Regions from separate parts of the Candidatus Defluviilinea gracilis genome, predicted to be linked through region 1. Evidence: a T-box and tRNA genes for the amino acid it is inferred to sense, from the RefSeq annotation. Region 1 holds a T-box; the other holds one or more tRNA genes.
What was found. A T-box is a leader RNA that pairs with one kind of tRNA and senses whether it is charged. The one in region 1 lies ahead of thrS (threonine--tRNA ligase), so its partner is inferred to be a tRNA-Thr.

Region 1 (4,420 bases):
ATCTTTGTCCGATCGTTGGGCAGTTGCTCGAGTCGCATCGTGTCGAGAGTCACATGCCCAGGTTCGGGCAGTCCCTCGAACTCGAAAGTTTGGATCATCAACTCTTCGCTCATGGTGTGGAACGTGCCGTGAAAGGCATACGCATTGCCTTCTTTGTCCTTGTGGATATAACGATACTTGCCGCCGCTCACAGGCTCGAACGTTTCGAGAACGACCTCGTAGCCATGCGGACCCAGCCACTGCGCGTACAGATTCGCGTCGGTGTGCGCCTTGTACACCAACTCGCGCGGCGCATCGAATTCGCGCGTGACGAACAACTCCTGCTTGCCTGGTTCTGCGGTAACAACGGTTTTATTTTGTGACATGTCATTGCTCCTTTTTCATTTTTTCCAATACGACATCCAACCGATCAAATCGCTCACTCCAAATTTTCTCGAACGGCGCGACCCACTCAAAGATCGGCTTGAGACGTTCGGCATTCACCCGATACATTCTCTGACGACCGACACGCCTCTCTTTCACCAACCCAACCTGCTTCAACACCCCCAAGTGTTTACTCACCGACGGCTGGTTCCAGCCAAGCAGTTCGACCAACTCATTGACCGAATATTCCTGCTCGCCCATCGCCTGAATAAGTTGACGTCGCCTGGGCTCGGCTACTGCGTTGAATGGATCATGAGTCGTCGGTGTTCGCGCCATACCAAGTATTATATTCCTATATAGGAATATGTCAAGAGAGAAATTCGGAGATTAGAGACTGGAGATTTGTTACTTGTTCCTTAACTTTGTCGCCAACAGGCTATCGTTTCGAGAAATCCTGCCAGCGCGTCTGACCCCGATGTTTCGCCGACGGAAAGTATTTTGCTCATCGGTAAATAGATGTTTTTATCTTCGATCAACGCATCGAAAAATTCATGCCACAACTCCCCCGCCTCGCCCTTCGCCGCCGACCTCAACCACGCCCCCGAAAGCGAGGTGGTTAGCGGCACAGCAATATCAGCAATTTCTTCTGTAATGTTCTTCGCCAACTCTTGCGGATGAATCATCCAAGCCGCATACATGGCGCCCATGAGGAAGTCATCGCCCGCGGGCGTGAGTCCGATTCCCAAGCCAGCGAGTTTGGATGAAATAGTTTTTGTTGTTGGAAAATCCGCTTTGATGATTGCGGTTGTTAGAGAATTAGACGCTTCGACAAGCTCAGCGCGGCGGAATTGGAGAATTGATTCGTTTTCGTTGTCAATTTGCAATAGGGCTAAACGATTTGTGATTTCATCTTTATTTGTTCGTAGGTTGTCCCATTTCGGCGCGGGGTTCCATGTCTGCGCGTTTGCAAACGAGATGGTGATGTCTCCAAGCGATAACTGTTCATCATGAATAGACACTTTCGATTCGACGGCGAGATGCCTGGCGAATATAACGGGTTCATCCACAACGAGATTAAAGGGACCGTTTCCAATCTCCGCATGAACAATTGAGAGAATTTCTCTTCTTTCGTTGATCAAGTTACACACCTCATCGAATACATGCAAAACTACAGGCTGGTTGGAAAGCGCCAGCCAACCGGCTAAAGACGGGGACTGAGACAGCGCGCGAATATCATACATACGTGTAGTTTACTTCAATACTTCTTCCCTTGCCTGCGATGCGTGTAGCGTGAGGTTCATAAAGGAGATGGATTTTCCTCCGCTGTTTTATGGAAAAGTCTCTTGTGTCCGCGCGATCCGTCTCTAAAGAGGCGGCTTTATAAGAAGACCCTGAATCCTCGCGAATAAGGCATTGTCATTTCTTGAGCCTCTCGTTATAATGTCAGTCTTTCGGGCGGGTAGCTCAGTTGGTTAGAGCACTGCTTTGACATAGCAGAGGTCGTAGGTTCGAGCCCTATCTCGCCCACTGGGTTCGTAGACAAGTAAACAGGTATCCATACACCAAAACGCATTGACCGAGACGAGTATGTGGTCACATCCCTGACAGGGAGAAGAGAACGAAGATTGAGAGTCTCTTCAAGGGAAGTCCACAGAAAACCACTCGCGAGCGTTGAGTTGAAAAGTGATCAGTGAGAAGTGATCAGTGAGTAGATGATACGGGTTGCTCCGTTAGAGGCTGAAGAGATGTGCGACAAAATTAATTTTGTCGTACAAATCGGGTGGAACCGCGTGAAGAAAATTCTCGCCCCGTGTGTGGGCGAGTTTTGTTTTAACTCCCTCCGTCCTTCGGACACCTCCCCCAAAATCCGACGAACCCCAGTCGGATTTTGGGGGAGGTAGGTGGGGCGAAAGGAGATCGCGATGACTGAAGACAGCGCCAACACTCATCAGCGGCTCGGAGGATTTGCTATTGCTTCCCTCTGAGGCGCGAGGATGTCCACGAAGCAGTAGCAGGTAAAAGCTTGTACTGAGCGAAGTCGAAGTATCAAGAAAGGAAGCGAAAATGTCGCAACAAGTTCAGGAAAAGTACGAAGAGTCAAATCTGTACAAGATCCGTCATTCGGCGGCGCATGTGATGGCGCAGGCGGTGATGGAGATGTTCCCCGATGGGAAGATCACGATCGGTCCGCCTGTGGAGAACGGGTTCTATTACGATTTCGACCTGCCGCGCAACCTCACGCCCGAAGATTTGGAGCAAATCGAAAAGCGGATGAGACAGATCGTGCAGGGCAAACACGAGTTCAAGAAGACGGTCATCTCAGCGGAGGAGGCGAAGAAAATTTTTGCGAACCAGCCGTACAAGTTGGAGTTGATCGAGGGACTCGAAAAAGGCGGACTCGATGAGTACGGAAATCCGCTCAAAGAAAAGCCCGAGATCTCGATCTATCAGCAAGACACGTTCGTGGATTTGTGCCGCGGTCCGCATGTGCAAAGCACGAAAGAGATCAAACAGGATGCGTTCAAGTTGATGTCTATTGCGGGCGCGTATTGGCGCGGCGACGAGAAGAACAAACAGTTACAGCGCGTCTACGGCACGGCGTGGGAGAGCAAGAAACAGCTCGAAGAATATCTGCACCAGCTCGAAGAGGCGAAGAAGCGGGACCATCGCAAACTCGGCAAAGAGCTGGAAATCTTCACGTTCGACGACGAGATCGGTCCTGGCTTGCCGTTGTTCCTGCCGAACGGCGGAGTGATGATCGAAGAGTTGGAGAAACTCGCCAAAGAGATGGAAGAGAAGGCAGGCTATGTGCGCGTCCGCACGCCGAACCTGACGAAAGAAGATTTGTTCATTCGTTCAGGTCATCTCCCCTATTACGCGGAGAGCATGTACCCGCCGATGGAACTCGAAGGCGTGAAGTATTACGTCAAGCCGATGAACTGCCCGATGCACCACAAAATTTTCGGGTCGAAGCCGCGCTCGTATCGTGACCTGCCGATTCGTCTCGCGGAATATGGAACGGTCTATCGCTACGAAAAATCAGGCGAGTTGTTTGGTCTGATGCGCGTGCGGTCTTTGCAGATGAACGACGCGCACATGTACGTGACGGAAGATCAATTTGAGCAGGAGTTCCTCGGCGTCGTTGACCTGTATCTCAAATACTTCGAGTTGTTCGGCATCGAGAAATATGTGATGCGACTGTCCCTGCATAGCAAAGCAGGGCTCGGCAAAAAGTATGTGGACAACGAACGCCTGTGGCTCAAAACGGAAGACATGGTGCGCCGCGCAATGGACAATGGCGGAGTGCCATATGTGGAAGCCGAGGATGAAGCCGCATTTTACGGTCCCAAAATTGACGTGCAGATCTGGTCGGTGATCGGCAAGGAGTTTTCGCTCGCCACGAATCAAGTGGACTTCGCCCAGCCCGAACGCTTCGACTTGAAGTACATCAACAAGGATGGGCAGGAAGAAGTGCCGCTGTGCATCCACCGCGCGCCGCTCTCCACGCACGAACGCTTGATTGGGTTCCTGCTGGAGCATTACGGAGGCAACTTCCCCGTGTGGCTTTCGCCTGAGCAGGTGCGCGTCATCTCGATCACGGACAATCAAAACGAGTATGCGGAGAATATCGCAAAGCAACTGCGTGAGAATGGCGTGCGCGCTCATGCGGATCTGTCGTCGCAACGCATGAATGCCAAAATCCGCTCGGCGCAGTTGATGAAAGTGCCGTATATGCTGGTGGTCGGCAAGAACGAGATGGAAGCGGAGCAGGTGTCTCTGCGCGTGAGGGATGGAAGCCAGCAGAACGGCATCGCCTTAAGCGAATTTATTGCGCGTGCGAAGGACCGTATCGAAAAACGAGCAGGTGAGTTATAAACCTGACGGCGGACGATACAATACAGGCGGAGGATTTTCCTCCGCCTGTATTATTTCACCAGCGCGTTGTTGAGTTGCGGGATGCGCGCGATCTCTTTGATTTCGAATCATGCGCTTCCTTCAATACAATAACGAGGCGCCTTCCAGCGGGAGGGTATCGAATATTCGAGGAACGGCAATC
Region 2 (4,420 bases), on a different contig from region 1:
TTTACCCTAACACAGATGAATAGCATCATGCCCCCAAGCCTCAACCGCTCCCGCCTCGCCCAACTCCTCCAAACCGAAGAACAGCTCTTCCATCAGAAACACCCCAAATCACACGAACTCTACCAACGCGCGCGCAAGTCATTGCATGGTGGCGTGCCGATGTTGTGGATGATCCGCTGGGCGGGATCGTTTCCTGTTTTCGTCAAATCGGCAAAGGGCGCGCGTTTCACAGACGTGGACGGCAACGAATACATTGACTTCTGTCTCGGCGACACGGGCGCGATGACGGGTCACTCGCCCGACGCGACAGTCAATGCCGTCACCGAGCAAATTCAAAATGGCATCACGCTCATGCTTCCGTATGAAGATGTGATCTGGGTTGGCGAAGAACTTCAAAGAAGATTCAAACTTCCCTATTGGCAATTCGCCCTCACCGCCACCGACGCGAATCGATTCGCCCTCCGCATGGCGCGTCTCATCACGGGTCGCCCGAAAATTCTCGTCTTCAATTATTGCTATCACGGCTCGGTGGACGAAACCTTCATCACGCTCGACGAAGAAGGCACGCCGATTTCGCGCCCCAACAACATGGGTCCGCAAGTGGACCCGCGCGAAACGACGAAGGTCATCGAGTTCAACGACATCGCCGCGCTCGAAACCGCCCTCTCTGCCCGCGACGTTGCCGCCGTCCTTGCCGAACCTGTGATGACCAACATCGGCATCATCCATCCCGACGCGGGCTATCACGATGCCCTGCGCGCGATCACAAAAAAATACGGGACGTATCTCATCATTGACGAGACTCACACCATCTGTACGAGTCCAGGCGGATACACCGCTTCATTCGCCCTTCAACCTGACTTCCTCACCCTAGGCAAACCTCTCGCTGGAGGAGTGCCCGCCGCAGTCTACGGCTTCACTGAAGAAGTGAGTAAACAATTCTCCGCGCGCCTCAACACAGACGACGCGGATGTCGGCGGAATTGGCGGGACATTGGCAGGCAATGCTTTATCAATTGCCGCGATGAAAGCGACGTTACAAAATGTTTTAACAGAAGATTTTTATGCAAAAGCAATTGCCCTGCAAGAGAAATTCACCGCAGGCGTTGAATCGGTCATCGAAGAATTCGAACTGCCATGGATCGTCAAACGTCTCGGCAACCGCTCCGAATACTGGTTCCGCCCCAAGCCTCCCCGCAACGGGGGAGAGGCTCACGCCGCCATTGACCCCGAACTGGACCGCTACATGCACCTCTTCGCCCTCAACCGCGGCATCTTGCTGACTCCCTTTCACAACATGGCATTGATCTCGCCCGAAATCACCGAAGAGGATGTAAATTACCATACGAAGGTATTCCATGATGCGGTACGAAGTCTGTTTTCGTGATGTATAATGTGATGTATAGTCACAGGAGCACCAAATGAAAAAGATGGTTCGCAAGCAGATCTACATCCAAAAGAGTCAAGAAGAACGGCTAAAACGAGTTGCCGAAACAAGAGGCGTCAGCGAAGCTGAGATCATTCGCCGCGCCCTCGACAATGAGTTGAAACGCGCTGGTTATCGTTTGGCTTACGACAACGATGCGATGCAGCGTCTTTACAAAATGATGCGCGATCAGGACAAAAAACATCCTGTCCCTCGAAAAAAGCGTGACTGGATGCGCGAAGATCTTTATGAAGACCGAATGAAGCGATATGACCGTCGTTCTTCTTGACACCAATGTGCTGGTGTACGCGTTTGATCGCGGAGAACCCGAAAAGCGCGAGCGGGCAATGCAACTGGTGCTTGATCTGCAACAGAATGCAGTTGGTTGTTTGAGCGTGCAATCGCTTTCTGAGTTTTTCCATGCAGTGACGCGCGGATCAAAGCCCAAACTCTTTTTAGATGAGGCATTGGGTAAGGTGGTAGAGCGATGAACTTCCTAGAGAGCGTTGGTCTCCTTGCTATCCTGATAGTGGTCTATATCGGGTATCTCTCGCAAAACAAAGTAAGGCTCCCCTCCAGGCTTGAAGGCGCGCTCATTCTCCTCGTACTGTTCGCGGCGTACATGATTATCGCAAACACGTGGAGCGCGGCTGTGAGTTTCTTTTCTCCCTCTTCAACCAACACACCTACCCCAACTTCAACCAACACACCTACTCCAACTTCAACCCCTTCTTGTTTATTGTGGTCAAAGGTCACGCCTTCAATGGAGGGTCAAACAGTTTGTGTTCATGGTGTTATCAAGGAATACAAAGAGAAGGTTGGAAACTTCTACTTCAATTTCTATTTTGGAACGAATGAACAATTTTATCTCGTAAGCAACAACCTTTCATCTATTCCATTGAAGGGTTCTTGTATGTCGTCAACGGGGCGAGTTCAGCTCACCGCAGAGCATATCCCCTTTATGGAAATTACATCCTTCCAATTTTGCTAATAAGGTCTTATGCTAGTTGACAAAACGTCTTCGAATAAAACAAGACCTCCGAGTTCTTCAAGAACTCGGAGGTCTTTATTGAGCCACCGACGAGAGTCGAACTCGTGACCTAGCGATTACGAATCGCTCGCTCTGCCAACTGAGCTACGGTGGCGAATGTAACGCAAAATTAATTTTGCGTTACAGCGGCGGGATTATAAAGGAAACCAAATAAACCCGCAAGTTTTCAACCCCACGCATCGTCTGTGTCGTGAGAAAATAAACCCATGCTTCGCATCGCAATGCTTTCCTATCACACCTGTCCGCTTGCCACGCTGGGCGGCAAAGACACGGGCGGGATGAACGTCTACGTCCGCGAGCTCACGCGCCAACTCGGCAAAATGGATATCCATGTAGATGTCTTTACTCGCTCGCAAGACGATCACGTGCCGCACGTCTTGCACGAACTCGGCTACGGCAACCGCGTCGTCCACATCCCTGCGGGACCCGAACACCCCATGCCGAAACAGGAACTTGCAAATTACATCCCGCAATTTGTGGATGGAATCAGAGCCTTCGCATGTGATAAAAAGATTCACTACGACATCATCCACAGCCATTACTGGATGTCTGGGATTGCCGCCGCGTCTCTTTCCGACGGGTGGGCTGGTTCGCCCATCGTCCACATGTTCCACACCCTCGGCGAGATGAAGAACCGCATCGCGCGCACGGACGAGGAGCGCGAAGGGGCGTACCGAATCGAGGGTGAGAAGCAGGTCCTCCGTCGAGTTGACCGGGTGATCGTCGCCACAATCGCCGAGTTAACGCAACTCCGCTTCCTGTACAAGGCAGACGCGAAGAAACTTGTAGTCATCCCGCCCGGCGTGGATGTCAGCCACTTCTATCCCATCCCCGCCGATGAGGCGCGGTCGTACATTGGCTTGAAGCCTGAAGATCGGATGATCCTGTTCGTGGGGCGCATCGAGCCGCTCAAAGGCGTGGACACTCTGCTCGAGGCGATGTCTTGTTTGCAAATGAAAGAGTCGCGCCCGGTGCATCTTGCCATCATCGGCGGCGATCCCGCGGCAAGCCCAGAGATGATGAATGCTGAAATGGCGCGCTTAAAAAATTTGTGCGAGGTTCTTGGCTTGGACCAGTCGGTGGTGTTCCTGGGCGTGCGCGATCAGGATAAACTACCGTATTATTATTCGGCGGCGGAGGTGGTGGTGATGCCGTCGCATTACGAGTCGTTCGGCATGGTGGCGCTCGAGGCGATGGCGTGCGGCGCGCCTGTCATCGCCTCCGAAGTGGGCGGGCTTGCCTATCTCGTGCGCGATGGCGAGACAGGATTCACGATTCCCGCAGAAGAACCCGAAACGCTGTGCGAAAAATTATCGTGGCTGTTGAACGATGCCGAGTTGCACGCAAAGATGAGCGCCCAAGCCGCCGCGTACGCGCAAGATTACGCATGGGAGAAAATTGCGAAACAGATCGTGGATGTGTACGAGGAATTGAAGAAATGATGCGTTCGTATTATCCTCTTCTCGCTTGGATCATTTATTCGGCGCGCATTTCTATTTATGTTTTATTCTCGCCTCGTGGAAGGAAAATTCGCATGCCGTCTTGCTCGTCAACAATATAAGCATGTTTAGGATAGCGAAGCGCTATGGCGGTTATCCATAAATCGCCAATCGCTGCGCCGCCGTTGATCGTCGCACAAATTGCCCATAACCAGACGCTGGGCGAGCCGGCTTGTATAAGAATACCCAGGCATGCTGCGAGGCTTATAGCCGCGAGGGGCGCCAGAACGATAACAAGGTATTGGTTGCGTTGGAATGCATACCCCGGAGCGGTCGCGTAGAGCATCAATCCTTTCCAGTTGATCCCATATTTCGGGCGCGCACCAAAGATTTGCATTGTCATGCCGTGTATCAGCTCGTGTATTATGATCGTCAGCAGCAGGGCGAAGAGAAGGGTTGTCGCAGCGCTCCCAAAAAAGAATCCGGTTGATTTACCGAAGACGCG

Region 2: it has a tRNA-Thr gene. The T-box ahead of thrS (threonine--tRNA ligase) is inferred to sense a tRNA for this amino acid. The anticodon was not compared.

The regions. Positions count from the first base shown of each region.
Region 1 covers NZ_DBNHEF010000074.1:78,428-82,847, reverse strand. Annotated here, with positions in the region: gene AC16KF_RS13100 (SRPBCC family protein) at 1-365, opposite strand, end outside; gene AC16KF_RS13095 (ArsR/SmtB family transcription factor) at 367-699, opposite strand; gene AC16KF_RS13090 (oxamate carbamoyltransferase subunit AllH family protein) at 780-1,604, opposite strand; tRNA gene AC16KF_RS13085 (tRNA-Val) at 1,817-1,890, shown strand; T-box leader at 1,927-2,177, shown strand; gene thrS (threonine--tRNA ligase) at 2,428-4,239, shown strand; gene AC16KF_RS13075 (PIN domain-containing protein) at 4,360-4,420, opposite strand, start outside.
Region 2 covers NZ_DBNHEF010000072.1:45,405-49,824, forward strand. Annotated here, with positions in the region: gene AC16KF_RS12490 (hypothetical protein) at 1-10, shown strand, start outside; gene AC16KF_RS12495 (aspartate aminotransferase family protein) at 28-1,386, shown strand; gene AC16KF_RS12500 (ribbon-helix-helix domain-containing protein) at 1,421-1,714, shown strand; gene AC16KF_RS12505 (PIN domain-containing protein) at 1,695-1,916, shown strand; gene AC16KF_RS12510 (hypothetical protein) at 1,913-2,416, shown strand; tRNA gene AC16KF_RS12515 (tRNA-Thr) at 2,498-2,570, opposite strand; gene AC16KF_RS12520 (glycosyltransferase) at 2,683-3,918, shown strand; gene AC16KF_RS12525 (DUF3267 domain-containing protein) at 3,974-4,420, opposite strand, start outside.